One region of the Aeromonas rivipollensis genome, then DNA from elsewhere that is predicted to be linked to it. Evidence: predicted binding sites of a transcription regulator. Region 1 holds the regulator's gene; each other region holds the start of a gene.
The links. The regulator MetJ, encoded in region 1, represses methionine synthesis genes. The targets are predictions, from matches to a motif close to AGANNTCTAGANNTCT.
Positions count from the first base shown of each region.

Region 2: the regulator MetJ is predicted to act here: its motif matches at 4,774-4,789, upstream of metA (homoserine O-acetyltransferase MetA).
Region 3: the regulator MetJ is predicted to act here: its motif matches at 4,745-4,760, upstream of metN (methionine ABC transporter ATP-binding protein MetN).

Region 1 covers NZ_CP149130.1:623,984-634,028, reverse strand. The annotation lists gene WIR04_RS03030 (PLP-dependent aminotransferase family protein) at 1-423, shown strand, start outside; gene WIR04_RS03025 (hypothetical protein) at 682-1,593, shown strand; gene WIR04_RS03020 (LysR family transcriptional regulator) at 1,597-2,481, opposite strand; gene WIR04_RS03015 (CidA/LrgA family protein) at 2,607-3,008, shown strand; gene WIR04_RS03010 (LrgB family protein) at 3,001-3,690, shown strand; gene WIR04_RS03005 (bifunctional aspartate kinase/homoserine dehydrogenase II) at 3,758-6,226, opposite strand; gene metB (cystathionine gamma-synthase) at 6,226-7,404, opposite strand; gene metJ (met regulon transcriptional regulator MetJ) at 7,699-8,022, shown strand; gene WIR04_RS02990 (AraC family transcriptional regulator) at 8,058-8,804, shown strand; gene WIR04_RS02985 (tRNA-binding protein) at 8,889-9,227, shown strand; gene WIR04_RS02980 (aromatic amino acid transport family protein) at 9,300-10,045, opposite strand, start outside.
Region 2 covers NZ_CP149130.1:4,089,793-4,099,837, forward strand. The annotation lists gene WIR04_RS18660 (DUF2442 domain-containing protein) at 1-193, opposite strand, end outside; gene WIR04_RS18665 (LTA synthase family protein) at 456-2,420, shown strand; gene WIR04_RS18670 (Lrp/AsnC family transcriptional regulator) at 2,475-2,945, opposite strand; gene WIR04_RS18675 (tyrosine-protein phosphatase) at 3,106-3,624, shown strand; gene metA (homoserine O-acetyltransferase MetA) at 3,800-4,747, opposite strand; gene WIR04_RS18685 (HD-GYP domain-containing protein) at 4,892-6,130, shown strand; gene WIR04_RS18690 (competence/damage-inducible protein A) at 6,158-7,321, shown strand; gene WIR04_RS18695 (metal-dependent hydrolase) at 7,329-7,844, opposite strand; gene WIR04_RS18700 (FapA family protein) at 8,258-9,922, shown strand.
Region 3 covers NZ_CP149130.1:850,595-860,639, reverse strand. The annotation lists gene tsaE (tRNA (adenosine(37)-N6)-threonylcarbamoyltransferase complex ATPase subunit type 1 TsaE) at 1-269, opposite strand, end outside; gene WIR04_RS04095 (NAD(P)H-hydrate dehydratase) at 287-1,789, opposite strand; gene queG (tRNA epoxyqueuosine(34) reductase QueG) at 1,922-3,076, shown strand; gene ppgK (polyphosphate--glucose phosphotransferase) at 3,160-3,903, shown strand; gene WIR04_RS04080 (hypothetical protein) at 3,956-4,411, opposite strand; gene metN (methionine ABC transporter ATP-binding protein MetN) at 4,895-5,938, shown strand; gene WIR04_RS04070 (methionine ABC transporter permease) at 5,919-6,572, shown strand; gene metQ (methionine ABC transporter substrate-binding lipoprotein MetQ) at 6,599-7,399, shown strand; gene rfaH (transcription/translation regulatory transformer protein RfaH) at 7,498-7,998, shown strand; gene WIR04_RS04055 (methyl-accepting chemotaxis protein) at 8,171-10,045, opposite strand, start outside.

The sequences.
Region 1 (10,045 bases):
CGCCCCCTGATGGAGGCCTTCAGCCGGGCCCGCGCCGCCGTCGACGGCCACAGCAACCAGCTGCAGCAGGCGGTCACCGCGGACTTCATCCGCGCCGGCTACTTCGCCACCCACCTGCGCCAGAGCCGCCTCCTCTACCAGAGCCGGAGGGATCTGCTGCTGGCCGAGCTGGCCGAGCACTGCCCCAGGCTCACCCCCATCCACAGCGGCGCCGGGCTGCAGTGCGCCGTGCTGCTTCCTGCCGGGGGCGAGGCCCGCTGGACCGAGGCGGCCAATGCCCGGGGGTTGGGGCTGCGCCCCCTGCGCCAGTTCCACCTCGCCCCTCCTACCCGGGAGGGCTGGTTGCTCGGCTTCGGCTGCCTCGACAACCAGACCCTGCGCCAGCTGTGTCGCCAGCTGGGCACTCTGATGGAATCGGTCTGAGGTTAGGCCAGCAGAGCCCGGGCCCCATCATCACACTCTGCTGCCTGTTGAGGTCGCAGATAAATGCCGTCTGAGGCCAGGCCCAGAAGTCAGAGGCGTCCGGGCCCAACAAGCGCACTGTGTCGCCAATGGGGTTCGCTGACAAAAGCCGTCTGAGGCCAGGCATAGAGGTCAGAGGAGCCGGGGGCCATTAGCGCTGTGTCGCCGGTGGGGCACCGAACTATAATGGGCACAATCCCGTTGTAGAACCCGGCCAAGATGTATCGACTCCTGCTCCTGCTCCTCACGCTCTCCCTCTCCTCCTGCCCGATGGCGGCCACCCGATTTACCCTGCTCAGCCCGGAAAACGAACAGGATGCCCGCATGGACTACTACCGGGAGGCGATGCGGCTGGCACTGGAGAAGACCCGCCAGCAATATGGCGACTACGAGCTGCGTGACTCCCTCAAGATGAACAAGGCGCGGATGCGGCTCGAGGTGCAAAAAGCGGGCAAGAATGCCCTCTTCATCGTCGACAACTGGCCCCAGAAGACGCCTCACCCCAAGGTCAGCCTGATCCCCTTCCCCATCGATCTCGGCATTCTCGGTTACCGGGTCTGCTTCGTCGGCGCCGACCGTGCTGAGGCGCTGGCCGGGGTCCGTACCCTGGCCCAGCTTCAGGCGTTCAGTCAGGGGAGTGGCAAGGGGTGGCAGGATGCCGACATCCTGCGCCACAACGGCTTCCAGGTGCAGGAGGTGGACAACTACGAGTCGCTGTTTCGCATGGTGGCCCGTGGCAGGGTCGATCTCTTCTGTCGCGGCGCCAACGAGATACTGGCGGAGTGGGAGACTCACCACCCCAGGCTGCCGACCCTCACCGTCGATCCCCATGTGGCCCTCTTCTACCCGCTGATCCACGCCTTCTACAGTCATGCCACCTACCACAAGGAGCGCGAGCGCATCCAGCTCGGCCTGCGGCTGGCCTGGCAGGACGGTTCCCTCAAGCGGCTCTGGCGCCAGCATTTCCAACCTTCCCTGGCGTTCACCCAACTTGCCTCGCGCCAGCTGTTCAGGCTGAACAACCCCCATCTGCCCGGCGAGGGAAGCGACTACAGATCCTATCTCTATGATCCGGCCCGGGATGCCTTCGGCATGCCTCCCCACGACAAGGCGGACAGGGTCGGCAAGTAGCGCCTAGCCACGCCCCCCCTGCTCGCGACACAGGGCGAGCCAGGCCTCGGCGGTGCGGGAGAGGTAGCGCCGACTCGGCCAGATCACTCCGAGACGCCAGCTTAGCTCCGGCATCAAGGGCCTCAACACCAGGCCGTCCGGGGTCAGCCGCCGGCAGATGGGCTCGGGCAGGAAGGCGACCCCCATGCCGCTGCGCACCATGGCGGTGAGAAAATCCCACTGGCTGCTGCGCGCCGCCACCTGGGGGGTAAAGCCCGCCTGCTGGCAGGCCTGCTCCAGCCGCTCGCTCAGGGTGAAGGCCTGGGTGTAGAGCAGGAAAGGCTCCTCCTGCAGATCCGCCAGCCGGATCTCGGCACACGCCCGCCAGCGGGGCTGGTCAGGCAGCACCACCTGGATGGGATAACGATCCAGCTCCAGGGTGCTCAGGGCTCCCTCTTCCTTGGTCGGCAGCATGGTGATGGCGAGATCCAGCTCCCCCTCCAGCACCGCCTGCTCGATGCGGCGCCCGCCGTACTCCACTATGGAGAGCTCCACCTTGGGGTAGCGGCTACGGTAGGCACGGATGAGATCCGCATAGACGTGACCCACCATGGGCGGTATGCCCAGCGCCAGGCGCCCGTGCTGCAGGCTCTGCAGATCCGCGAGCTCCGCCTCCAGCTGCTGCATCTGGGCCAGGATCAGCTGGCCACGGGCAAACAGCACCTGGCCGCTGTCGGTCAGGGTGAAACTGTGCCCCTCCCGATTGAGCAGGGGCTGGCCCAGCTCCTCCTCCATGTTGCGGATCATCTTGCTGATGGTGGGCTGGGTGACGAACAGCTTCTCTGAGGCGCGGGTGAAGCTCTTCTCACGCACCAGTTCGACAAAGTAACGCAGGGCTCGGATATCCATGGGACGCTCGTCTGGGGTGATCGCCAAATAATGCCAATTTGGCATATTTTTCATAATTTAAATTCATTTTTTGCAGGTTTGGCCCACCCTTATACTGTGACCAGGTTCACAGAAAGACGCCCATCATGAAAGCCTTCTGCCTTCGCTGGTTGCAAACCCCCTTCCAAATCGCCCTGCTGGCGGCCATCTGGCTGCTGGCCGACACAGCGGTACGCACCTTCCACCTGCCCCTGCCCGCCAACCTTACCGGCATGTTGCTGCTGCTCATCTGCATCCTTCTCGGGGTAGTCAAGGCCCAGTGGTTCAGCGCAGGTGCCCGCTGGCTGCTGGCGGAGATGCTGCTGTTCTTCGTGCCCGCCGTGGTGGCCGTGGTCAACTATCAGGATCTGCTGTTGCAGGAGGGGTGGCGCATCATGCTGGTCTTGCTGATCAGCACCACTCTGGTGCTGGGCACCACGGCCCTGGTGGTGGACAGGGTCTATCGCCTGGAGCTGAAGCTGGCCCGCCGGAGTCGCCGCCATGTCTGACACCCTGCTCGGCCTGCTCTGCTTCGCCCTCACCCTGCTGTTCTACTACGCCAGCAAGTGGCTCTATGGCAAGAAGCGCATCCTGCCCCTGATGCCGCTGCTGCTGGCCCCTGCCCTGCTGGTGGCGGTGGTGGTGCTGTTCCACATCCCCTATCAGGACTACATGGCCGAATCCCACTGGCTGCTCTGGCTGCTGGGCCCGGCCACCGTCGCCTTCGCGGTGCCGGTCTACGAGAACCGCGCGCTGATGCGCCGCCACTGGCTCTCCCTGTCGGTGGGGGTGGTGACCTCGGTGGTGATGGCGGTGGGCAGCACTGTGCTGCTGGCCCGCTGGTTGAACCTCTCCGAGCTGCTGCAGCGCAGCATGGCCATGAGATCCATCACCACACCCTTCGCGGTGGAGGCGACCCGATCTGTGGGCGGCAACGCCGATCTCACCGCTCTGTTCGTGGTGCTGACCGGGGTGATCGGCATGGCGGTGGGGGAGAGCGTGCTGACGGTGCTCGCCATCCGCAGCCGCCTCGGCAAGGGGGCGGGTTTTGGCGCCTCGGCCCACGGGGCTGGCACGGCCCGGGCCTATCAGATGGGCAACGAGGAGGGGGTGGTCTCCAGCATGGTGATGATGATAGCCGGCATGGCCACAGTGCTGCTCGCCCCCCTGCTGGGCAAGCTGTTCTGGTAAGGCATTGTGACCACCAACGAGAAGAGGCGCCCAGGGGCGCCTCTTCTTTGTGTCATCCACCAGGCTCTTAGAGGCTGGCGCAGATCTGCCACAGATCGTACTGAATGGCGGCGGCCGTCACTTCCCGGCCCGCCCCCGGCCCCTGAATGACCAGGGGGTTGGTGCGATAGCTGTCGCTCTCGATGGCGAACACGTTGTCACAGGGCAGCAAGTTGGCGAACGGGTGGTGGGGCTCCAGGGTCTCCAGTCCGACCCGCGCCTTGCCGTCGTGCTCGAAGCGGGCGACGTAGCGCAGCACCTTGCCGACCCGGCGGGCCCCCTCGAAGGCGGTCTGGATGGGATCATCCAGATCTTTCAGCCTGTCCATGAACTGATCCGTGCTCACCTTGCGCAGGGAGACGGGCACCAGGTTCTCCAGCTCGATGTCGGCGGAGTCGAGCTCGAAGCCCGCCTCCCGCGCCAGAATGAGCAGCTTCCTGCGCACGTCCTGGCCGGAGAGATCCTCGCGGGGATCCGGCTCGGTCAGGCCGTGCTGCCAGGCCTCGTCCACCAGCTCGGAGAAGGGGCGCGTGCCGTCATATTGCTGGAACAGCCAGGAGAGGGTGCCGGAGAAGATGCCGGAGACCCCCTGGATGTGGTCGCCACTCTGGCGCAGCATCTGGATGCTGGACTGGATGGGCAGCCCGGCCCCCACTGTGGCGTTGTAACGCCACTGCACCTGATGATCGCGGCAGCTCTGCTTGATGCGCTGGTAGAACTCGCTGTCGGCGGCACCGGCAAACTTGTTGGCGGCGATGATGTGGCAGCCGAGCTGGGCGAAGTCCGGGTAGTAGCGGCTCACCGTCTCGCTGGCGGTCATGTCCAGCGCTATCAGGGCATCGAAACCGTGCTGCTCCAGCTGGGAGAGCAGTTCCGGCCAGATCAGCGGCCTGGGATTGAAGTTGTCACGCACCTTGAGGGGATCCAGCCCCTCCTCGTCCAGCAGACCCCCTTCCGAGCTGAACACCCCGTAGAGGGTGAGCGCCAGATTGAGCTCGTGCTCGAGCCGCGCCTTCTCGCGGGCGTAAAGCGCCAGCCAGTGACCGCCGATATTGCCCTTGCCGAACACCACCAGACCGACCCGGGTCGGGCGGCTGAACAGGGCGCTGTGCAGGGCGATGAGCAGGGGCTCCAGCACCACCTGGCGCACCACGGCCACCAGACTCAGGCCGTCTCTGGCCACCTGCACGAACTCCAGCGGCTGATCCGCCAGCAGCTGATAGAAGCGGTGACACTGCTCGGCGTTGTCGGTCACGCCAGCCCCCACCAGGGCCACCAGACTGAATCCCTCTTTCTGGATGAGACCGGTGAAGCTGCCCTGCAGCTGGAAGTCGCGCAGTATCTCGAAGGCCCCTTCCGCCACTTCCAGGGTGTAGGCCAGGCGCAGCACCCGCCGATCCGGCTGACGCTGCAGGGTGAGCGGGTTGAGGCGATGACGGGTAAGATGGGCCTCGATGGCGGCCACCGTCTGCTCATAACCTGTCTGGGGCAGCACCTTGAGTTCGATGAGGGCTATCTGATCCACCGAGGAGACGATGCGCGCCCCGCCGGAGCGCGGTGCCCGGCGCAGTATGTGGGTGCAGCCCTCGTCCGGGTTGTAGCTGCAGCGCAGGGTGAGGCGCTGGCGGCTGTCGGCCACGGGTTGCAAAGTACGGGAATGGAGCACGGAGGAGCCGAGGCGGGCCAGCTCGTTGGCCTCCGCCAGACTCAGGCGCTCCAGCAGGCGCGCCTCCTTCACCCGGCGCGGATCCGCGCTGTAGACACCGGCCACGTCGCTCCAGATGGTGGTGGACTCCCCGTCCGCCAGGGCGGCCAAGAGGCTGGCGCTGTAGTCGGAGCCGTTGCGGCCGAGCAGCAAAGATCTTCCTTCCATGTCGGCGGCGATGAAGCCGGTCACCACTATGCGGCCGGGGTGCTCCGCCAGACGCGCCTTAAGCAGCTCGCCGGAGATGGCGGCATCCACCTTGACCAGGGCGCCATCCTCGGCGCGCAGGAAGCTGCGGGCGTCGAGCCAGATGGCCTTGTCGCCACGGCTGCTGAGCAGGGCGGCCAGCAGGCGTGCCGACCACACCTCGCCAAAGGCCAGCAGGCCGTTGCGCTCGAAGCGATCAAACTGCCCTTCCAGGGTCTTGGCGATCTGCTGCATGTCGTCGGTCAGCTGCTTGCTCAAGTCGAGCAGCAACTCCCCCTCCAGCAGGCCGTCGATCAGACTCTGCTGGTAGGCGTGCAGGGCAGTGATGGCTTCGCCCGCGGCCTCGTCACCCGCCTCGGCCAGCTCCACCAGCTGGATCAGCCGGTTGGTGGTCTTGCCGGCGGCGGAGACCACCACCAGCTCTCTGCCCCCGCCCTGCTGCTCGGCCTGCTGTTCGAGAATGCTGGCGACCCGGCGATAGCAGACAGGATCCGCCAGACTGCTGCCGCCAAACTTGTGCACATGACGCCGCTTCAAGGCTCTCTCTGCCGTCACCGCACTCTCTCCTTGTTGTTGCTGTTCCATTACTTCACCTGTTCTGCCTGTTGTGCCAACTGCGCCTGTTCAAAGCCTTGAGCCAGATCGGCCACCAGGTCTTCACCGTGTTCTATGCCCACAGAGAGGCGCAGCAACTGGGCGCTGATGCCCGCCGCCTGCTGCGCCGCCGGAGTCATGGCCCTGTGGGTCATGCTGGCCGGATGGGCCACCAGACTCTCCACCCCGCCGAGGGACTCCGCCACCGAGAACAGCCGCAGCGCCGCGAGGAAGGCGCGCAGCCCCGTCTCGTTGCAATCGAGTTCAAAACTTAGCATGGCGCCGAAGCCGGACTGTTGACGGCGCGCAATCTCGTGGCCCGGGTGGCTTGGCAGGCTGGGGTGATAGATTTTTTTGACCAGCGGCTGCTGTTGCAGGAAGGCCAGGATCCTGTCCGTGTTCTCCTGATGGGCACGCAGGCGCGGCGCCAGGGTGCGCAGGCCACGCAGGGTGAGGTAGGAATCGAAGGCGCCGGAGGTGAGCCCCAGACAGTTGGCCCACCACACCAGGGAGTCGGCCAGCGTCTGCTCCTTGGCGATCGCTACCCCGCCCACCACGTCGGAGTGGCCGTTGATGTACTTGGTGGTGGAGTGCACCACCACATCGGCGCCGAGGGCCAGCGGCTGTTGCAGCAGCGGGGAGAGGAAGGTGTTGTCCACCACCACCTTGGCACCCACCTCATGGGAGGCGGCGGCGATGGCGGCCACGTCCACCACCCGCAGCAGCGGGTTGGAGGGGGTCTCCACCCACACCAGGGCCGGTTGCTGCGCCAGGGCCTCGGCGAGCGCGGCTTCATCCCCCTGATCGACGAACTGGACCCTGTAGTGGCCCTTGGCCGCCAGATACTCGAACAGGCGCCAGGTACCGCCGTAGCAGTCGTGGGGGGCGATCAGCAGATCCCCCGCCTTGAGCAGGGCCGTGGTCACCAGATGGACGGCTCCCATGCCGGTGCCGGTCACCACGGCGCCGGCGCCCCCTTCCAGGGCCGCCAGCGCGTCCGCCAGATTGGTGCGGGTCGGGTTGCCGGAGCGGGCATAATCGTATTGACGGGGCTCGCCAAAGTCGGCAAAGGTGTAGTTGCTGGAGAGGTAGATGGGGGGCACAACGGCACCGTGCTGTGTGTCTGTCTCAATCCCGGTGCGTACCGCCAGGGTGGCCTTATGACTCATGATGCTCTCCTTGGCGCTGTGACTGTGCAGTTGATCTGTCTCTATGTCCGATACAACGTACCGCCAGGGTGGCCTTGTGGGTCATTTCCGCTCTCCTTGAAGTGTCTCTGGACGATGGCCGCTGTGCCTCTGCCACGGCTATCCTGCCATTGCTGGCCTATGGTGAACCACCTTACGCCACCTCAAAAAAGCCGTCAACACTTCTAGACGTCTAAATGGCTTTGCTGTTGGATTGCCATTGAATTCCTTAAGGGTTAAAATCCGCGCTCACGGCCAAACGAGAACAGGTGGAACATGGGTACAGAGTGGAACGGCGACTACGTCAGCCCCTATGCGGAGCACGGCAAGAAGAGCGAACAGGTCAAGAAGATTACCGTCTCGATCCCGCTCAAGGTGCTGAAGGTGTTGACCGATGAGCGCACCCGTCGCCAGGTGAACAACCTGCGTCATGCGACCAACAGCGAGCTGCTCTGTGAGGCCTTCCTGCACGCATTCACCGGTCAACCGCTGCCCTGTGACGACGATCTGCGCAAGGATCATCCGGACAGCGTCCCCGCCGAGGCGCGCGCCATCATGGAGGCGCTGGGCAAAGAGATCGAAGATTTCGACGCCGAGTAATACGGTGGCCCATGGCACATAATCCCCCCTCTTCGATGACGCGGCCCGGTGCCGCGTCATCCCTATCCGCCCCCTGCCCGTTCAGCCTGCGCCACTACCAGAGCGACATCAGCAGCCACAGCCACGACTTCGCCCAGCTGGTGATCCCCCTGGACGGCCCCCTCGAGATCGAGGTGCAGGGCCAGGGGCGCCGCCTCGCCCCTGGCTTTGCCTGCGTCATAGCCCCGGGTGAACGTCACGACTACGCCGCCGACCCGGCGCTCTCCTTCCTGGTGCAGGAGAGCCACTGGCTGCCCGCGCCCCTCGGCGAGCGCCCCTTCATCCCGCTGGACGAGCCCCAGCGCCACTACCTCGCCTTCCTGCATCAGATGGTGCGCCAGGGTCGTCATGTGGCCGGCATGGAGCAGATCTGGCTGAGCCTCCTGGCCCAGGGTCAGGGCATGGGCCCAACCCTGGCTCCGCGCATGACAAGAGTGCAGCGCCACATCGAGGCCCACCTCGCCGAGCCCCTTGGCAACGGGCGGCTCGCCGCTGTTGCCTGCCTCGGCCAGAGCCAGTTCAAGCACGCCTTTCGCCAGCAGTTCGGCATGAGCGCCTCCCACTACATCCGCGGGCGGCGCATGGCGCTGGCACGCACCCTGCTGGCCCACAGTGCCCTGCCCATCGGCGAGGTGGCCAGCCGCTGCGGCTATCAGGATCAGGGGGCCTTCGCCGAGCGCTTCCTGACCGAGACGGGGCTGACCCCGTCGCGCTGGCGCCAGCAAAACGGCCCGCAGCCATAACAGTCCGGCCCCTTGCCGAAGACAGGGGCTGTCGTTTCGAGGCATGCTGGGGCCAATGCAAGGTGTGTGAAAGGAGGAGCCAAGATGCAGACCATAAGCTGGCAGCAGTTCGAGATGGTGGAGCTGAGAGTGGGCACCCTGGTGCGGGTCGAGCCCTTCCCCGAGGCGCGCAAACCCGCCTACAAGGTATGGGCGGATTTCGGCCCTGAGCTCGGGGTACGCAAGAGCAGCGCCCAGATCACGGATCTCTATCAGCCGGAGGATCTGGTGGGGCGTCAGATAGTGGCGGTGGTGAACTTCCCGGCCAAGCAGATAGGCCCCATACAGTCGGAGTTTCTGCTGACCGGCTTCTACCGGGCCGATGGCGCCGTGGTGATGGCCATCCCGGAGCAGGCGGTGGAGAACGGCGCCAAGCTGGGCTGAGGCCCTGTACCCCATGAAAAAAGAAGAGGCGACCCAAGGGTCGCCTCTTCTTTTTTGGCCGCAGCGCCGCTGTTACTTCAGCAGGCTGAAGACCAGGGCCGAGACCGAGAGCGAGCCGGTCAGCAGGATAAAGCCGTTCACCCAGCCCTGGCGGAAGCGGGCCAGCGCCTCCACCTTGTAGATGGCCACCACCGGCATGATGAAGAGGATCATGGCGATGACGGGGCCGGAGAGGGTCTCCATCAGGCCGAGGATGCCGGGGTTGATCACAGCCGCTCCCCAGATGGCGAAGAACATCAGGGCGATGCCGAGCTTGTCCGCCTTGGCCAGCGGCAGGCCGGTGGGCTTGGCGATCAGGCTCTTGAGGCTCTCGCGGGCCCCGAGGAAGTGGCCGAGGAAGGAGGAGCTGATGGCGATGAAGGCGATGAGCGGCCCCAGCGTCACTATCACGGGGTTGTCGGTGATGTTGGCAAGATAGGAGAGCACCGAGACGTTCTGGGCCTTGGCCTCGGCCAGCTGGGCTGGCGAGAGGCTCAGCACGCAGGAGAAGACGAAGAAGAGCACGAAGCCCACCAGCATCACTGTGGTGTTGCGCAGGATCAGGCCGCTCTTGGCCTCCGCCTGCTCGCCATATTCACGGCGCTGCACGTTGGCAAAGCCGGAGATGGCAGCGGCGTGGCTGAAGGCGAACACCGTCACCGGCAGCGCCAGCCAGACGGTGTTGAGGAAGCTGGTCCCCTCGAAGGCGGTCGCCTCCGGCCAGTGCCACTGGGGGATCAAATAGCAGGAGAGCGCCGCCAGAATGGCCGCCAGGGGGT
Region 2 (10,045 bases), 1.1 Mb from region 1:
TGCAGCCCGAGGGCCACTCCAGCTGGTGGCGGCGATTGATGAAGACCCGGGCGACGCGACGCTCGGTGTCTATTGCGGCAAACAGGGGCTGGCTGCGCCAGGGGGTCAGGTCCAGCGCCCCGGTGGTGCCGTCAGAGAGCACCACGAACAGGCACCAGCCGTGCACATACTCCACATCGATAAAGACCGGCATCCCTTCGGCTCCGATTGAGAAAATCCGGCGCCATTATAGGCAAGCACCACGCCGCACTTTGCAGTGGGGATCACACAACGCCCAGTCATTTATGCTGTCTTTTGGCTCCCCCGGGAGCCCTCATTTAAAAATCAATGTTATCAATAGCACCCGGTCGCTCCCTGTGCCGCAACCTTTCTCAGCCCCCATTGTCATAACCCTGCAATATAAAAAAAGCTGTCCTCGGATGGGCATCAAAAAACAGGCTTTATCAGGAAAAACAATGACAAAAATAAGACATTGGCTGGGTCCATTTTGGCCCATCGCCATTTTTTCGGTGATCGCGCTCATCGCCCTCTCCGCCAGCCGGGCAGGCCTGGGGCTCTGGCAACAGGAGCGGGTCGACGCCGTCGCCGGTTGGTCACAACTGCTGCTGCAAGGTATCCGGGTCGACCTTGCCACCCTCTGCTGGCTGTGGGGCGTGCCCGCCGTCTTCACCCTGCTGCTGGCCGGTCCCCATGCCCCGGGCCGCGCCTGGCTGCAGCTTGTCCGGGTCTGGCTGACCCTGGGGCTCTGGCTGATGCTCTTCCTCGAGATCTCCACCCCCGCCTTCGTCACCGAATACGGGGTGCGCCCCAATCGCCTCTATATCGAATATCTCATCTACCCGAAGGAGGTGCTCGCCATGCTGTGGGCGGGCCGCAAGGGCGAACTGCTGCTGGCCCTGGTGTTCAGCCTGCTGACCCTGGGGGGCGGCTGGTGGCTGAGCGGGCGCCTGATGCGGCACCTGAGCTTCCCGCGCTGGCATCTGCGCCCGGCCTTCGCCCTGCTGATCCTGGCCATCGGCTTCCTCGGCGCCCGCTCCAGCCTGGGGCACAGGGCCCTGAACCCGGCCATGGTGGCATTCGCCAGCGATCCCCTGGTCAACGCCCTGACGGTCAACTCCGCCTACTCCCTCTTCTTCGCCATCAAGCAGATGAGCAACGAGGAGAGTGCCGGCGAATTCTACGGGGAACTGCCCCGGGAGCGGATCCTGGAACTGGTGCGCGAGGAGAGCGGCCGCCCCGGCCAGGACTTCAACTCCGAGATCCTGCCCAGCCAGACCTTCAACGAAGCCAGCCATGGCGGCAAGCCGAAGAACCTGGTGATCCTGCTGCAGGAGAGTCTCGGCGCCCAGTTTGTCGGCTCCCTCGGCGGCTTGCCCCTGACCCCCAATATTGATGCGCTGTCTCGGGAGGGGTGGGCGTTCGAGCAGCTCTACGCCACCGGCACCCGATCGGTGCGCGGCATAGAGGCGGTGCTGACCGGCTTCACCCCGACCCCGGCCCAGGCCGTGGTCAAGCTCGGCAAGAGCCAGACCAACTTCTTCACCATCGCGGATCTGCTCAAGCAACGGGGCTATGACACCAGCTTCATCTACGGCGGCGAGAGCCACTTCGACAACATGCGCAGCTTCTTCCTCGGCAATGGCTTCACCACCATAGTCGAGCAGAAGGACTTCAAGAACCCTGTGTTCGAGGGCTCATGGGGCGCCTCGGATGAAGATCTCATGGCCAAGGCCAACGACACCTTCGAGGCACTGCACAAGCAGGGCAAGCCCTTCTTCAGCCTGGTGTTCAGCTCCAGCAACCACGATCCCTTCGAGTTCCCGGACGACCGCATCACCCTCTACGAACAGCCCAGGGCGACCCGCAACAACGCCGCCAAATACGCGGATTACGCCGTCGGCGAGTTCTTCAGGAAGGCCAGGGCATCGGACTACTGGAAGGACACCCTGTTCCTGGTCATCGCCGATCACGACAGCAGGGTCGGCGGCGCCAGCCTGGTGCCCATCCCCCGCTTCCATATTCCTGGGGTCATAGTGGGAGAGGGGATAGCGCCGAAACAGGATAGGCGCATCGTCAGCCAGATAGACATGGCGCCCACCCTGCTCTCCCTGATGGGCATAAGCGCCGACTACCCCATGCTGGGCAAGGATCTGACCCGGATGCCGGCGGACTGGCCGGGGCGCGCCATCATGCAGTACGACAAGAACTTCGCCCTGATGCGGGGCAAGGACGTGGTGATACTGCAACCCGAGCGGGCGGCGGAAGGTTTCGTCTATGACGATGCCAGCGAGACCCTCACCCCGGCTCCTCAGCCGGATGCCATGAAGGATGCCGCCCTGGGCCTGGTACTCTGGGGCAACCTGGCCTACCAGCAGGGGCTCTACCAGACGGCGCCGGACGACAGGCTCGCCCTCAACTGAGATGCAGAAACGAAAAAACCGCCAGCTGGCGGTTTTTTGCGGCTTCCCTGGCGATCAGGGGGGGGTGAAGCAGGGCAGGGAGCGGCTGAACCTGTGCTCGAACACCAGGGAGGTCTCGAGGTGCACCACCTCTTCCCGGGAGGTGAAGTGATCGAACACGAAATTGCGCAGGTGCTCGGTGTCGGCGACGCAGAGGTGCACCAGGAAATCATCCTTGCCACCCATGTGAAACAGGCTGATCACCTCGGGCAACGCCAGTATGGCATCGCGAAACGCATCAATGATCTGCCGGCTGTGGCGCGCCAGCTGCAGGGAGACCATGGCCTGGATATGGCCGCCCAGGGCCTGATAATCCACCTCGCAGTGAGCGCCCTTCAGCACCCCGTCCTGTTGCAGCTTGCGCACCCGCTCCAGGCAGGTGGAGGGAGCCACCCCGACCAGGGCCGCCAAATCCTTGTTGGTCATGCCCGCATCGCGAAACAGATGGGCCAGGATGTCCAAGTCCAGTTGATCCAGGTTTCTCATCTTTACTCCTTCCATCGCTCAATTTTTTTAGACTCTGCCCGTAAACCGGGCCGAACACAACGCAGATTGACATCGCACCCGCGCCCTCTATGCTGTGCCGCACTCAAACAGGGGGCCAACAAGTTCGCTTGACGCCCTCTCAGCACCGACAAGGATCCTCATGCTCAGTGCCCACCCCTTCTGGAGCCTGGAGGTCCCGCGCCTCGACGGTCAGCTGTTGCTCACCCCCTGCCCCGGCAACCAGCAGGTTGCCATGCCCCTCGCCCTGGCCCAGTTGCAGCTGGCCGGTGCCGGCGGTGTGCTCACGCTGATGACGGAGGATGAGCTGGCCGCGCGCGGCGCAGGGTCCCTCGGCTCACTGGTCAGGGCCAGGAGCATGGCCTGGTTCCACCTGCCCATAGCGGACGATGAGGCCCCCGATGAAGCCTTCGAGCAAGCCTGGCCTCCCGTGCTGCCGCAACTGCTCTCCCTGCTGCGCGAGGGCAGGCACCTGGCCATTCACTGTCACGGAGGGAGCGGCCGCACCGGGCTGGTGGCGGCTCTGCTGCTGCTGACCCTGGGTCAGCCCCAGCCGGAGGCCATGGCCGCCATCCGGGCCCGGCGGCCCGGCGCCTTTACCCTGGCCTGCCACCGTCACTGGCTCGACACCCGGGGGCGACGGCTGGCCGGAGCAGACTGAGGGGCGCCCTGGCCCTTGGGCTGCTGATTAAGTGAATACCTTGCCGATGCCCTCCAATCAATAGCGGGTGAGCCGGCCCTATGACACCTAGCCTTTGGGCGGCTCATAGCTGAACACCTTGCCGATGTCCTCCAGGCGATAGCGGACCATATCGGGTGAGCCGACCCTATGTCACCTAGCCCTTGGGCTGCTCGTAGGTAAACACCTTGCCGATGTCCTCCAGCCGATAGCTGGTGAGCTGATAGACGTAGTAGTTGAGCCAGTTGGAAAACAGCAGGTGACCGTGGCTGCGCCAGGTGGCGCGCGGCGTCTGGCCGGGATCGTTGTCCGGGTAGTAGTTGACCGGGATGACCGGGGTGAGGCCCGCCGCCAGATCCCGCCGGTACTCCCCGTCCAGGGTCAGGGCATCGTATTCGGGATGGCCGGTAACGAACACCTGGCGGCAATCCTTGGTCGCCGCCAGATAGACGCCCGCCTCCTCCGACTCTGCGAAGATCTGCAGATCGGTGTGGGCGCGGATGAGGTCTCCGTCGAAGGCCGCATAGCGGGAGTGAGGCGCCACGAACTCGTCATCGAAGCCACGCAGCAGCGGCTCGTGCTCATCGAGGCGATGGTGGCGATAGACCCCTGACAGCTTCTCGCCGTGGGTCTGCTTCTCCATGCCGTAGAGCGCCTTCAGCGCCGCCTGCACCGCCCAGCAGAGGAACAGGGTGGAGGTCACATGCTGATGGGACCACTCGATGATCTCGACGATGCGCGGCCAGTAGACCACCTCCTCGAACTCCACCAGCCCGAGCGGCGCCCCCGTGATGATCATGCCGTCGTAGTTGTTGCCACGCACCTGCTCGAAGTCGTGATAGAAGTTCTCCAGGTGCGCCTGGGGCGTGTTCTTCGACTCCCGATCGTCGATGCGCAGCAGATCCACATCCACCTGCAAGGGCGAGTTGGAGAGCATCCGCATCAGCTGGATCTCGGTCTCTATCTTCTTGGGCATCAGGTTGAGAATGAGCACCCGCAGCGGACGGATGTTCTGGGTGACGGCCCGGGATTCCGTCATCACGAAGATGTTCTCCTGCCCCAGCACTTCGGCGGCGGGCAACTGGTCCGGGATCTTGATCGGCATGCTGACTCCCTGTACTGCATCGGTAAATATGTCTGGACATCTAGAAGCCTATAATAAAGCGCTCATCCTGTCATCAGATACCTTTTGTATTCACCCCTGCCTTTGACTAGCATACGGCTCTGTGTGTCTCTCGTGTCCAACCCCATGACAGGAATCAAGATCTCGGTAGATCGGCTGCAAGTCGGCAATTACGTCTCCCTGCCACTGGGATGGCGCGAGCACCCCTTCCTGTTTTCCAGCTTCAAACTCAAGAGTGAAGAGGAGATAGAGCTGATCCGTCGGCTCGGTCTCAAGCTGGTGACCATCATTCCCGACAAGAGCGACGCCCCCCCCAAGCCCCTCGATCAGGTGCAGCCCGCACCGGATGGCACTGACGATCTCGTCGGTCGCCAGCAGGAGATGCAGCAGGAGAAGACCAGGCGCATCGAGCAGTTGCAGCGCTATCGTCGGGATCTGCAGCAGTGCGAGAAACATTTCCAGCAGTCCCTGGCCCAGGTGCGCAACCTGATGGGCAAGATCCAGTCCCGCCCCCTCAACGCCATCAATGAGGCCCAGGAGCTGATCAACGCCATGACGGAGCAGCTGCTGTCGGTGGACGAGATGGTGCTGCACCTGGTCTCCGACAGCGCGGATGGCAACAGCCTCCAGTTCCATTCCCTCAACGTCAGCGTGCTCAGCATGCTGCTGGCCAGGGAGTGCAAGTTGCCGGCCGAGGCTATTCGCCAGGTCGGCATGGGGGCCCTGTTCCACGACATCGGCAAGCTAAAGATCCCGAGCCAGATCCTGCGCAAGGCAAGCCCCCTGACCAAACCGGAGCAGAACCTGATGGCCCAGCACCCGCGCTATGGCCTGGAGCTGCTGAGCCTGGCCAGTGACTTCCCGGAGCCGGCGAAGCGCATAGTGCAGTACCATCACGAATACCTGGACGGCAGCGGACCCCAGGGGCTCAGGGGGGAGCAGCTCGACCCCCTGACCCAGATAGTGTCCCTCATCAACGAGTACGACAACCTCTGCCACCTGCAGGCCAAGGTGCCCTACTCGGCCCTCGGCAACCTCTACAAGCAGCGCAAGGCCCAGTTCAACACCGACCACCTCGGCATGCTGATCCGCCTGATGGGCATCTACCCCCCCGGCAGCGTGGTGCAGCTCTCCAATGGCCAGGTCGGGCTGGTGATGTCGGTCAACGCCTCCCGCCTGCTCTACCCCGCCGTGCTGGTATACGATCCCCGCATCCCGCGCCAGGAGGCGGCCATCATAGATCTCGAGCAGGCCGAGCTGACGATTGCCAAGGTGATCCACCCCAAGCGACTGCCTCCTGCTGTGTTCGAGTACCTCAACCCTCGTACCCGGATCAGCTACTACTTCGAGCACAACAAGCCCTGATCGGGGTCCAGCACCCAAGGAGTCTGCATGCGAATCGAGATCATCAGCACGGGGGACGAGATAGTGACCGGCCTGGTGGTGGACACCAACGCCGCCTGGCTCAGCGCCCTGCTGCTGGAACAGGGCTGGCAGGTGCGCCGCCGCCTCACAGTGGGGGACAACCTCGCCGATCTGAAGGCCGCCTTGCAGGAGAGTGCCAGCCGGGCCGAGGTGGTGCTGGTGTGCGGGGGCCTGGGCCCCACCGCGGATGATCTCACCGCCCAGGCGGCGGCCGAGGCCTTCGGTCAACCCCTGACCCTCTTCCCCGACTGGCTCGCCACCATGACCGAACGCTACGCCAGCCGGGGCCGCACCATGGCCCAGAGCAACAGCAAGCAGGCCTGGCTGCCCCGGGGCTGCGAGATCCTCGACAACCCGGTCGGCACCGCCTGCGGCTTCGTGGTCAGCCACCCGGCCAGCCACGGCCAGAGCCGGCTCTTCTTCACCCCGGGCGTGCCGTTCGAGTTCAAGCTGATGGTGCGCGAGCAAATCCTGCCGCGCCTCAAGGCGCTGGCGGGGGAAGAGACGGACACCGAGCTGCGCCGCTTCTATACCTTCGGCATCTCGGAGTCCGCCCTCTCGGACAAGCTGGATGGGGCGCCCTGGCCTGCGGGCATCGAACTCGGCTACCGCTCCTCCATGCCCCTCATCGAGCTGAAACTCATCGGCCATGGCGCCAGCGCCGCCGACATGGAGGCCGCCGAGGCGCGCCTGCTCGGGGAGATAAGTCCCTGGCTGGTGGGACGGGGGAACGAGGAGCCGGCGCAGCAGATCCTGGCCCTGCTGGGGGGGCGGCCGCTGTGGCTGCAGGAAGGGGAGAGTCGGGGCACCCTGCTGGCCATGTGCCACCCCCATCCGGGGCTGGAGGCCAGCTTCAGCCACAGCCTCCCGAGCGAGCTCGACCAACTGACGGGGGGCGGACGGGAACCCAGCCTTACCATAGGCAGTGCGGGCCCAGGCGGCGTGCCGCTGCTGCTGTGCGCAGACGGGCGCCGAATCGGCCAGAGGGTGAAGCTAAGTCACCCGGATCCCGAGAGCGGCCGCCGGATCCTCGCCTTCGCCGCCCTCGACATGCTGCGCCGCCACCTGCTCGGGCTGCCGGTACTCGCCGACTACCTCACCCTGACCAGAACCGCCAGCCGCATCGACTGATACAGTGCTAGAAGGCGCCGAATCCCGCGTTCCCATGCACCCAGTACCCGGCGAGTGCCAGGGTCAGCAGGCAGAAGGCCTTCTCGTAGCCTCCGCCGCTCTTGAGGGGCAGACCAGGCAACCGAAAGCGCCGGCGCCAGGGCCATAACAGGGGAATGCCCGCCGGTGTGAGCCAATCCCCGAGCAGGTGGCTGAGGTAGCCGACGATGAGCGCGTCCTTCATCACCCCGGACAGAGGGCCGGGGGCCTGAAACTGCGCCAGCCCCCATATCCCCAGGCCGACCGCCAGCAGACTGTGGGTGAAGCCGCGATGGCCAAACAGGCGGGAGAGGGGCCCCGAGATCCAGGGCAACTGCCGACCGAGCAGGGACTGGGGGTGATCGAGATCCGGCAGCAGGGCGCTGGCCAGGGCCATGGGTACTATGTGCCACAGGCTGCCTTCGGCCAGGGCCGGAGTGAGTTCGACCTTGTGGGCAAGCAGGGCGCAGGTAACGGAAAACAGCAGGTGGCCTTGGGCGGTCATGGGGCTCGTTCGGTTGGACAAGAGGGCAGTATGGTCGGCGGCGACCCGCGTCAGCGCCTCGGGGCGGCGGCAGATTAAAATCCCTTGAACCTCCCCTTGCAAGGTGAATCGTATCGCCACCCTGAACTTGATGCCCATCGGGGGCGGCAGTCGGTGAAATAGTCAGCAGATACCGCCAAACACACCTCATTTGACACTCAGCAATCGGTCGCGCCACCGTCACAGTCTCAACTCCCCGTCACACAGAATTTCCTCAACCCGGCTCACCCATTTGCACTCGGCTCGTTGACCCGGACGGCGAAATGTCAGAATACTGCGGTTCTTGGCCGCCCTGGCGGCATCGGCTTTTGGCAAGGATCCCGCCCCCGGCCACAGGGGGGCTAGCCGGATCGGGACAACGAAGGAGGATCCCGGTGTTAAGCAAAGCGTGGTTTCAGCTGTCGGCAGACATGACCTATGTCTGTCTGCGCATTACCCCGGGTCTCACCGAGCCCGTCCAGGAGCAACATGTCCTGGCCCTGCTGCGGCTCTCCAACTGCCGACGCTATCAGCCCCTCGACGAGGGGATCCGGCAGGCCGTTGCCCTGCTCAACACTCTGCTGACCCAGCCGGACGCCCCCTCCCACCCTCCCGTGCCCATAGCCCAGCGGCAGGATGCCCGGCTCCTCGTCCTGGTCGACAAGGAGCAGATGAGCGCCAGCGCCCAGATCACCGCCGACTGGGGCGGCAGCCCCCTGACCCTGGCGCAGTTGCAGGAGGCCGTGGCGGCGAGCCCAATCAAGCAGGGGGTGAGCGAGCGGCTGCTGGCCGCCGCCATCAAGGCCGCCAGCGAGGCGGCCCCCGGCGCCCGGCTCAACCCCGTCATCGCCCTGGGTAAGGCGGCCAGACACGGCCTGGATACCCGCCTGGAGCGGCTGGTGGAGACGGCGGCGGAGCGGATCCTCAAGCCCCAGGAGGTGGACCACGGCAAGGTGGACATGCGCGATCTCGGCACCCTGCTCACCGTCAAGGAGGGCGCCCCCCTGATGCGGCGCCACCCCGCCACCCAGGGCATAGACGGCTTCACGGTGACGGGTCAGGTGCTGCCGGCCCGTTCCGGCAAGGAGAGCGCCATGACGGCGGGAGAAGGAACCTGTTTCTCCCCCGAGGATCCGGATCTGCTGCTGGCGACCCGTGCCGGGCTGCCTTGCCAGGAACGGGCCGGCATGAGGGTGGATGAGGTGCTGAGCGTCAAGCAGGTCGACATCCGCCACGGTCACGTCATGTTTGAGGGCTCCCTGCTGGTCACCGGGGATGTCATGCCCGGCATGAGGATCAAGACCAGCGGTGATGTGGTGATAGGGGGCTTCGTCGAGGGGGGCTATATCGAATCCGGCGGCACCATCACGGTGCGCAACGGCATCATAGGACGCAAGCTGGAGGGGGACCAGTACCTCTGCCACCTCAACGCCGGGGGCGAGATCCACGCCAGCTATGCCCAGTACGCCAGGCTGGAGGCCGATGGCGACATCCATATCCAGAGCCAGCTCAGCCACAGCTATTGCCGCAGCGGCCAGGACATCAGGGTCGGGGACAGCGCCATGCGCAAGGGCCACCTCATCGGCGGCATCAACATCGCCAACCGGCTCATAATAGCGCCTGTGCTCGGGGCCTCGGCGGCGAACCGGACCCGGCTGCAGATCCTCGGTGGCTACTTCAGCCACAAGGAGCAGGAGCAGGCCCTGCGTCAACGCAAGCAGGCCTGCCGGGAGCAGCTCGACAAGCTGCAGGATCTCATCCTGCGGCTGCTGCAACAGCCCAGCGACAAGCGCAATCCCGAGACCCTGAAGAAGATCAAGGCGCTGCGCACCCGTCAGCTGGACGAGAGCCAGTCCCTTGACGAGCAGCTTGCCGAGGTGCAGCTCGAGCTGCAGACCCTGATGGCCAACATGGACATCATCGCCACCCAGCGTCTCTTCCCCGGCGTCGAGGTGGAGATGGCCCATCACCACAACAGGGTCGACATAGAACACGGCCCCATCCACTTCGCCATCCGGGAAGATCAACTGCAACTGACCCCTTACGAGGGCCAGCGCTGAGAGGCGCCATGGCCCCTGTCCGGTGATGACGGCGGCTATTTTTGCTGCACCCAGCCACCCCTTGGCCCCATAGGGCGGGCCGGCCAGGTTCAGGTAGTGAAAAGATGTACAAGCTGATCGCAT
Region 3 (10,045 bases), 230 kb from region 1:
TCTTCCGGATCCGCCAGTCGATAGAGATCGAAGTGATAGACCTGCCAGTCGGCCAGTTCATAGGGCTCCACCAGGGTATAGGTCGGACTCTTGACCTTGCCTTGATGGCCAAGCCCTTGCACCCAGCCGCGGGTCAGGGTGGTCTTGCCGGCCCCGAGGGCGCCGTGCAGAAATACGGTAGTAGCCTGCTGGCACGCCTGCGCCAGACGGCCACCCAGTGCCACAGTTGCTGCCTCGTCCGGCAGTGTCATCATCAAGGTTTTTGCCATGTTCTTCTTGTTACTTGTTACGGTGTCGGATTGACCAGACGGCGGATCCAGGGCAGCAGATCCGATGCCAACATACCCCGCTCACCCTCGGCGGCGGCCAGGTCGGCGGCCTCTGCGTGGATCACGGCCCCCAGTCGCGCGGCCATGCTGGCAGACCAGCCCTGGGCCAGGAGGGCGGCGATTATACCAGATAACAGATCCCCCATGCCGCCACTGGCCATGCCGGGATTGCCTTCATCGCAGAGGCTGATGCACTGGCCATCGCAGATGAGCGAGCCCGCCCCCTTGAGCAGCACGACGCCGCCGTATCGCTGCTGCAGCCGGGAAACGGCGGCGAAACGATCCGCCTCGACCTCGGCGACGGCGCACCCCAGCAGGCGGGCCGCCTCCCCGGGGTGGGGCGTGAGCACCCAATTATCCTGATGACGGGGTGCCTGCGCCAGCCAATTCAATCCATCGGCGTCCAATACCAGGGGCAGACTGGCACTGAGGTAGTGTTCGAACTGGGCCCTTCCCCACTCATCCTGACCGAGCCCGGGCCCCAGAACCCGCACCGTGGCCCACCCCTCGTCAGCCCCGGCCGGGCATCCCATCAGCTCGGGCTGCACCAGGCTGGCGGGGGGAGAGTCCGGGTGCTGGCACAGTCGCACCAGACCCGCCCCTGCCCGCAGGCAGGCCTGCCCCGCCAGTAGTATGGCCCCCTGCATCCCCAGGTTGCCCCCCACCAGCAGCACCTTGCCGTGCTTGCCCTTGTGGGCCGAGCGGGGACGGGGAGTGAGCAGGTTCTTTATACGGGGATAATCCAGGCGCTCGGCGGCGGGCACCAGGCCGGCCTCGGGCACCACCCCGAGGGGATCCCAGTCGAGCTGGCCGACGCCGTCCACCCCGTCGGCGGTGAGCATGCCCTGCTTGATGCCGATGAAGCTGAGGGTGCGGGTGGCGTGCACCAGGGCCCCCATGGCGCGGCCGGTGTCGGCATTGAGCCCGGAGGGGAGATCCACCGCCAACACCGGGGCATTCAAGCCATTGATTGTTGCGACGATCTTTGTCATAGGCGAGGAGAGGGGGAGCTGGACACCGGTGCCGAGCAGTGCATCTATCACCAGATCCGGCGGAGGGATCTGCGCCCCCTCGAGCGCATCGGCCATCGTCACCTCTCCCCCCGCCGCCAGCCACTCGTCGGCGGCCCGTCTGGCGTCCCCTCTGAGCAGGCCTGGCGCCCGGGCGGCTATCACCAGGGGCTCGAGGCCGAGTCGACGGGCGAGGCGGGCCAGCACATAGCCATCCCCCCCGTTGTTGCCCGGGCCGACGAAGATCCACCAATGGTGACTCTGGGGCCAGTGATGGCGAGCATAGCTGCACAGGGCGGCACCGGCCCGCTCCATCAGGGCGTAGAGGGCTTGCCCCTCACGCTCGGCCCAGCGCTGCTCCATCTTGCGGATCTGTTCGGCCCGCCACAGGGGCTGTGCTAGACTGGTGTCTTGTTTTTTGCCGATAGCGTCCTCGATAACCTGTACCATGACGGCTCCCCACCTTCATCATCCACTGGCCCGACTCCTGACCTGGCATATGGCATGCCATGACGGTGCACGGCCCTCGTCACCCTCAGTGCCGCAGGCGCCATGCCGCTGCCAGCAGGCAGGTGAGGCACAATGACGGCCGCCGAACTCGCGCAACTGGCCCACGATATCAAGCTCTGGGCACGGGAGCTAGGATTTGACCAGGTCGGCATCACCGACACGGATCTCGCCCTCGAGGAGCCCAGATTGCAGGCCTGGCTGGATGCGGGCCATCACGGCACCATGGACTACATGGCGCGCCACGGCATGATGCGGGCCCGGCCCCACGAGCTGCTGCCGGGCACCCTGCGGGTGCTGTCGGTGCGGATGAACTATCTCCCCTTCGAGGCGGGCTTTGCCGCCACCCTGACGGACCCGACCCTCGGCTACATCAGCCGCTATGCCTTGGGGCGCGACTACCACAAGGTGCTGCGCAACCGGCTCAAGCTGCTGGGGGAGCGCATCGAGCAGCGCTGCCAGACGCTGTTGCCATCCACGCAGGAAACCCCGGGGGAGTGGCGCCCCTTCGTCGATTCGGCCCCCATACTGGAGCGCCCCCTGGCGGCCAAGGCGGGGCTGGGCTGGGTGGGCAAGCACTCGCTGCTGCTCAACGAGTCGGCCGGTTCCTTCTTCTTTCTCGGGGAGCTGCTGGTCAGCCTGCCGCTCCCCGTCGATGCCCCGGTGGAAAAAGAGCAGTGCGGCAAGTGCGTGGCCTGCATCAACATCTGCCCCACCGGCGCCATCGTCGCCCCCTACGTGGTGGACGGGCGGCGCTGCATCTCCTATCTCACCATAGAGAACGACGGCCCCATCCCGGAAGAGTTCAGGCCGCTCATGGGCAACCGCATCTATGGCTGTGACGACTGCCAGCTCATCTGCCCCTGGAACCGCTATGCGGATGCGAGTCCAGAACCCGACTTCAGCCCACGCCCCAATCTGCACCGCCCCCCCCTGCTCGACCTGTGGCAATGGTCGGAGGCGGCATTTTTGAAGCACACCGAAGGCAGCCCCATTCGCCGCATCGGCTACCGGCGCTGGCGCCGCAACCTGGCGGTGGCGCTGGGCAACGGCCCGGCCAGCAGCGATGTCATGGCGGCCCTGCAGCAGGCGCTTCCCGGCGCCGAGCCCATGGTGGCCGAACACATCGAGTGGGCGCTGGCGACCCTGGCGGCGCGCCAGGAGAAAGAGAACAAGAAGACCCGTTTGCTGATCCGCTGCATCGAAAAAGGCCTGCCGGATCACGCATAAGTGATCTGGCCCTTGCCGGATGACAGCACTTTTTTCATGCTCTGCCGACCATTGACCATAGGCACAATAAAAGGAAGATTCGGATGCAGATGTTGGGAGTAGATATTGGTGGCTCCGGGATCAAGGGCTGCCTGGTGGACACCGAGACTGGCGAACTGATTGGCGAGCGCCACCGCATCGCCACGCCGCAACCGGCCACCCCGGCCGCAGTGGCGCACACCCTCAAGGCGCTGGTCGAGCATTTCCAGTGGAAGGGCCCCGTGGGGTGCGGCTTCCCCGCCACCATCCACAACGGCATCGCCAAGAATGCCTCCAACATCGACAAGAGCTGGATCGAGACCGACGCCGCCCACCTGTTCGCCGACGTGACCGGCCTGCCCTGTCACGTGCTTAACGACGCCGATGCGGCCGGGCTGGCCGAGATGCGCTTCGGCACGGGGCGGGATCGCCAGGGGGTCATCATCCTCATCACCGTCGGCACCGGCATAGGCACAGCGGTATTCGTCAACGGCCAGCTGCTGCCGAACACCGAGCTGGGACATCTCATGCTGGAGGGCATGGTCGCCGAGCACTACTGCTCCGATGCGGTGCGCAAGCGCGAGGATCTCTCCTGGAACCGCTGGGGCAAGCGCTTCAACAAGTACCTGGCCCGCCTCGAGTTCCTCTTCTCCCCCGATCTCTTCATCCTGGGAGGCGGCAGCGCCGCCAAGCTCGACAAGTTCATCGACCGGATCGAGACCCGAGCCCCCCTGGTGGCGGCAGCGAACCTCAACCAGGCCGGCATCATAGGGGCCGCCCTCTACGGCGCGGACCGGCAAGAGGGCTGAGCCTGCCCCGACAACGCAGCAAGAGGCCCGAAACGGCCTCTGTCATGGCGCGCTAGAGATCGTCGAGCCGATGGGCCCCGTGCACCAGCCGGGTCAGCCGGGATTGCGCCATGGACGCCAGAGAGCTCAGCAGTGCAGCCGTGTCCGGCGTGGGGCACTCCCGGGCCAGACGCTCAAGCTCGCCAACGAGTTTCTCCTCCTGCCGCGACACCAGGGCCACTATCTCATCGGGCTGAGTGCCAGCCGCCAGCGCCAGGCGCTGGCAATCGGCCAGCAGATCCACACCGAATCCCTGATCCAGCCAGGTCTCCTTGACCCCGCTCCCCATCTGCTCCCGATAGTCGTGCAGGTGGGCCGCCGCCGCGTCCTCCCGCCCTTGCAGATAGGCCAGCAACATCCGGCTGCGCTCCCCATCCACCTGGGGGATCAGGCGCCCGTAACTGCGCCCCTGCTGCTGATGCAATTGTTCGAGGTAAAGCATCAGGTCCTTGATCTGTTGAAATCGCATCTCTGCTTCCTCCTGCCGTCCACCTCCTGCCAGTATAAAAAAACGCCTATCTCTCCTTGAATAAAATCGGTCGCTTTTTGTTCTACATCAAAGGGATGGGGAAGAAAAAGGAGAAAACGAAGAGCAAGAGGCAAAGAGATGTCATCCCTGTCATGCTGGCAACAGGCTGCCAGCACCCAGGGAGAGGCCGTGACAAAACGGGGGAATCATCGAGTTAAGGAGGATTATCCAGGTTATATTCGGACGGATGATTTCAAATCAGAATCTAATATTGAAGCTGCCGGTTTACCCCTCTTCCCTTAGTCAGCGAGCGGGAATCCTTATCCATTTTTTAGACGTCTAGACGTAGAAACATGCGTTGACACAGCCATCCGGACATCTTAGCATCATCCTCCATGATGGCAGAGCAACCCAGTGAAACCTCTGCCCAATTCACCCGCCTGTAGCGCCCTGTGCTTTAAGGCTGTTAGCACGGAAGAATCCATGATTAAGTTGATCGGTCTCAACAAAGTCTACGGTAAAGGCAGTGACGCCGTGCACGCCCTGCGTGACGTGAGCCTGCATGTGCCACAAGGCAAGATTTTCGGGGTGATCGGCGCCTCCGGTGCCGGCAAGAGCACCCTTATTCGTTGCGTCAACCTGCTGGAGCGCCCCACCGAAGGCCAGGTCATCGTCGATGGTCAGGATCTGGTGGCCCTGAGCGAGCGGGATCTGACCCAGGCTCGCCGCCAGATCGGCATGATCTTCCAGCACTTCAACCTGCTGGCCTCCCGCACCGTGTTCGCCAACATCGCCTTCCCGCTGGAGCTGGCGGGCTGGAGCAAGGCACAGATCCAGGCCCGGGTCGACGAGCTGCTGGCCCTGGTCGGGCTGGAAGCCCGTGCCCACGCCTATCCGTCCGAACTCTCCGGCGGTCAGAAGCAGCGCGTCGCCATCGCCCGCGCCCTGGCACCAGCCCCCAAGGTATTGCTGTGTGACGAGGCCACCTCGGCCCTCGACCCCCAGACCACCCGATCCATCCTGAGCCTGCTCAAGGAGATCAACGTCAAGCTGGGGCTCACCATACTGCTCATCACCCACGAGATGGACGTGGTGAAGGGGATCTGTGACGAAGTGGCCATCATCAGCGACGGTCGCCTGATCGAGCAGGGAGAAGTGGCCTGGTTCTTCAGCAACGCCAAGACCCAGCTGGCCCGTGACTTCATCCACTCCACCATCCACCTGGAGGTGCCCCAGGAGTACCAGGACAGGATGAGCAGCGAGCGGGTGGCCAACAGCTACCCCCTGGTGAAGCTCGGCTTCACCGGTGCCACCGTCGATTCGCCGCTCATCTCCGAGGTGAGCCGCCGTTTCAACATCGACATCAGCATACTGAGCGCAGACATCGAATACGCCGGTGGCGTCAAGTTCGGCTTCCTGCTGGCGGAACTGTTCGGGGATGAGGCCCAGTGCGAGGCCACCCAGCAGTTCTTCATCGACAACCACATTCAGCTGGAGGTAATGGGCTATGTCCGAAGCCATGATTAATCTGCTCATCACAGCCCTCGGCGACACCCTGATCATGGTGTTTGCCTCCGCCCTGTTCGGCTGCCTGCTCGGCCTGCCGCTGGGCGTGGCACTGCACGTGACCAAGGCCGGCCAGATCCTGGCCAACCCGCTGCTGAACAAGATCCTCGGCATCATCGTCAACGTCGGCCGCTCGGTGCCCTTCATCATACTGCTGGTGGCCATCATTCCGCTGACCCGGCTGATCGTCGGCACCAGCATAGGCACCATAGCCGCCATAGTGCCGCTGACCGTCGGTTGCATCCCCTTCATCGCCCGTCTGGTGGAAGGTGCCCTGATGGAAGTGCCGGACGGCCTGCTCGAAGCCGCCAAGGCCATGGGTGCCAAACCCTTGCAAATCATTGCCAAGGTGCTGCTGCCCGAGGCCCTGCCCGGGATCCTCAACAGCATCATCATCACCCTCGTCACGCTGGTGAACTACTCCGCCATGGCCGGTGCCATCGGGGGGGGTGGTCTCGGTGATGTGGGTATTCGCTACGGCTACCAGCGCTTTGACCCTACCGTCATGCTGGTCACTGTGGTCATTCTGGTGGTACTGGTTCAACTCATCCAGAGCGCAGGTGAGCGCCTGGTCAAACAATGTGATCATCGTTAATCGTCGATTTCTGACAGGAGGTTTTTATGAAATTGGGCATTAAATCCGCGGCAGCTGCGCTGCTGGCAACTCTGGTACTGGTCGGCTGCGGTCAGAAAGAAGAGAGCAAGACCCTGAAAGTCGGCGCCATCGCCGGCCCCGAGACCGAACTGGTCGAGACCGCGGCCAAGGTGGCCAAGGAGAAATACGGCCTGACCGTCGAGATCGTCACCTTCTCCGACTACGTCACCCCCAACGTGGCCCTGAACGACGGCAGCGTCGACGTCAACGCCTTCCAGCACAAGCCCTACCTGGATGCCCAGATCCGTGATCGTGGCTTCAAGCTGGTGCCGGTTGGCAACACCTTCGTCTACCCGATCGCCGGTTACTCCAAGAAGATCAAAGCCCTGTCCGAGCTGAAAGACGGTGCCCAGATCGCGGTGCCGAACGATCCGACCAACCTGGGTCGCTCCCTGATCCTGCTGGAGAAGCAGGGCCTGCTGAAGCTGAAGGAAGGCGCCGGTCTGGAAGCGACAGTGCTGGACATCGCCAGCAACCCGCGCAACTTCAAGATCGTCGAGCTGGAAGCCGCTCAGCTGCCCCGCTCCCTGGAAGATGTTGATCTCTCCATCATCAACAACACCTTCGCCGGTCAGATTGGCCTGACCCCGACCGAAAACGGCCTCTTTGTCGAAGACAAGGAGTCCCCCTACGTCAACCTGATCGTTGCCCGCGAGAACAACAAGGACGACGAGAAGGTCAAGGAGTTCGTCCAGGCCTTCCAGACCGACGAGGTCTACAAGAAGGGAACCGAGCTGTTCAAGGGCGGCCTGGTGAAAGGTTGGTAATCACTCACTCTGTAAAAATGGCCACGCCAAGCGTGGCCTTTTTTTTTGCCCCCGTTATCATAGCCAGAAGCACGGCAACACGAAAAAACAGAACAACAATGAAGAAATGGTATCTGGCCTACTGCAAGCCCAAGGAAGAGGCCCGCGCCCGCGCCCATCTGGCGGCGCAAGGCGTCGAATCCTATTACCCCATGGTGGAAGTGGAGAAGCTGCGGCGTGGCAAACGGGTCCCGCTGCGTGAACCCATGTTCCCCAACTACCTGTTCATCTACGTGGATCTGGATGTGGTCACCCCGGTCACCCTGAAGTCCACCCGCGGCATCAGCCGCATCATCCACTTCGGCAAGGAGTGGAGCCCCGTCAGCAGCCAGCTGATCTACCGGCTGATGAGCCGGGACGACAGCGACGAGGCGCGCGCCAGCTACGCCTGCCTGCCGACGCAAGGGGACAAGGTATTGATCGAATCAGGCCCCCTGGCCGGGTTCGAGGCCATCTACCTGGAGCCGGATGGGGAGAAGCGGGCGATCCTGCTGGTCAGTCTGCTCAATCAGGAAACCAGCAGCAGTTTCGACAATCAGGCCTTCCGGCGTCTGGACTAACCATCCAGCGTTTGGTCTGAGTCGGCAGCGAGCAGCGCCCCATGCCTGCTGGTCAGTCTGCTGAATCAGGAAACCAGCGGCAGCTTCGACAATCAGGCCTTACGGCGTCTGGAGTGAAAAAAGCGGGGCAGGCCCATAGGTCTGCCCCGCTTTTTTGTCACCTCAGCCTGACTCAGGCACCCAGCTCGAAGCGGCTGATGGCCGCGGTCAGCTGGCCAGTCTCCCGGGTCAGTCTGGCGGCGATCAGCTCCCCCTGCTGACTGTGCTCGCTGGACTGATGGCTGAGCCCGGCGATCTCCTCCACAGTGCCCGCCACCTCCTGGGCCACCCTGGACTGCTGCTCGGTCGCGGTGGCGATGGCGGCGAGCTGGCCGCAGAGATCCTGCACCAGCGCCGACATGGCCGCCAGGGTCTCGGTGGCCGAGGCCACGGCGCCCCTGCCCTGCTCCACCAGCAGGGTGCCGCTGCCCACGGTATCCGCCGTCTGCCGGGTCTGCTGCTGGATGCTGGCGATGGTCTGGTTGATCTCCGCCGTCGACTGGCTGGTGCGGCTGGCCAACTGGCGCACCTCGTCCGCCACCACGGCGAACCCCCGCCCCTGCTCCCCGGCGCGCGCCGCCTCTATGGCGGCATTGAGCGCCAGCAGATTGGTCTGCTCGGCGATGGTGGCGATCACTTCGGTGACCCGGCCCACCTGCTCGCTCTGGCTGCGAAGGAGCGACATCGCCTGATTGGCCTGGGTGATCATGGCGGCAATCTGCGCCATGGTGGCACCCATGCGGGCGAGGGCCTGCTCCCCCTGTCTCGCCTGTTGCTCGGTCTGACGCGCTGCGCCGGCCGCATCGGCGATGTTGCCCGCCACGTCCCTGGTGCTGGCGGACATCTGCTCTATGGCGGCCGCGACCGTATCCAGCCGCTGATTCTGACTCGCCAGATCGTCCACTATGGCATTGGTGGTCTGACCCACCTCCCGGCCGGCTCCTTCCACCTGCGCCACCGCCCCCTGGATCTCCCCCACCAGCTGGCGCAGCTGGCTCGACATCCGGTTGATGGAGCCGGTCAACCCGCCCAGTTCGTCCTGGCGCAGCACCGGCAGGGGCTCCCTCGGCAGGCGGCCATCGGCGACCTGCCCGGCCCGGTTCACCAGGCTGGCGATGTCACGGGTCAGGCGGCGGCTGAACAGCAGGGCCACCAGGGTGCCGAGCAAGATCACGCTGGTGGTCGCCAGCAGCAGGGTGCGGTGGATGGCCTGACTGGCCCCGGCCAGCTTGCCCGCTATCTTGTCCACTTGCCCCCGGGTCTGGGTCACCTGGCTCGCCAGCTGATCGGCGAGCCGGGTCAGGGAGGGTTCGATATCGGTGGCCATCAGGTGATTGGCCTGATCCCAGTCCGGCGCCTGCCGCCTGGCGATCACCTGCCCCACCAGCTCGGCAAAGGGTGCCGACATCTCCTCAAAGAGCGTCCACAACCCCTTCTGCGCCTCGGTGAAGTTGGCCTGCTGCTGTTTCAGCTCGGCCACCCGCTGCAGATGGAACTGGTAGTAGTCCTGGTACTTGTCGCGATACTCCTTGTCCCCCGAGATGAGAAAGTCCCGCAGGGCGGAGAGGGCATTGGCCAGCCCGTTGTAGGCATCCCCCACCTGCTTGAGCAGCAGGCGGCGATCGCCGGGCAACGCCTCCTCGGGAGTCGCCACCTCTTCGTTGGCAATGGATTGCAACTGATCGAGGGCCGCCTCCGCCAGGGGGCCTGCCTCCAGCAGCATCAGGGTGTGGGCCGGCAGGTTCTCTTCGGTATGGGCCAGGGCCCATACCTTCTCCTGCGCCCCCTTGAAGCTCTTGAGGGAGCGGGTCAGGGCGGGCGTGAATCCCTGCTGCTCTATGGCACGCCAGGCCTGCTCCCACTCCTGCTTGATACGCGCACCTTGCGTGGGATCCTTGCCGAGGATGAGGTAGGCCCGCAGGGAGGAGACGGTGGCGATCAGGGCCTTCTGGCTCGCCTCGTCCCGTTGCAGGGCGGGCAGGGCCTGGGCCAGCAAGGCCTCCTGGGA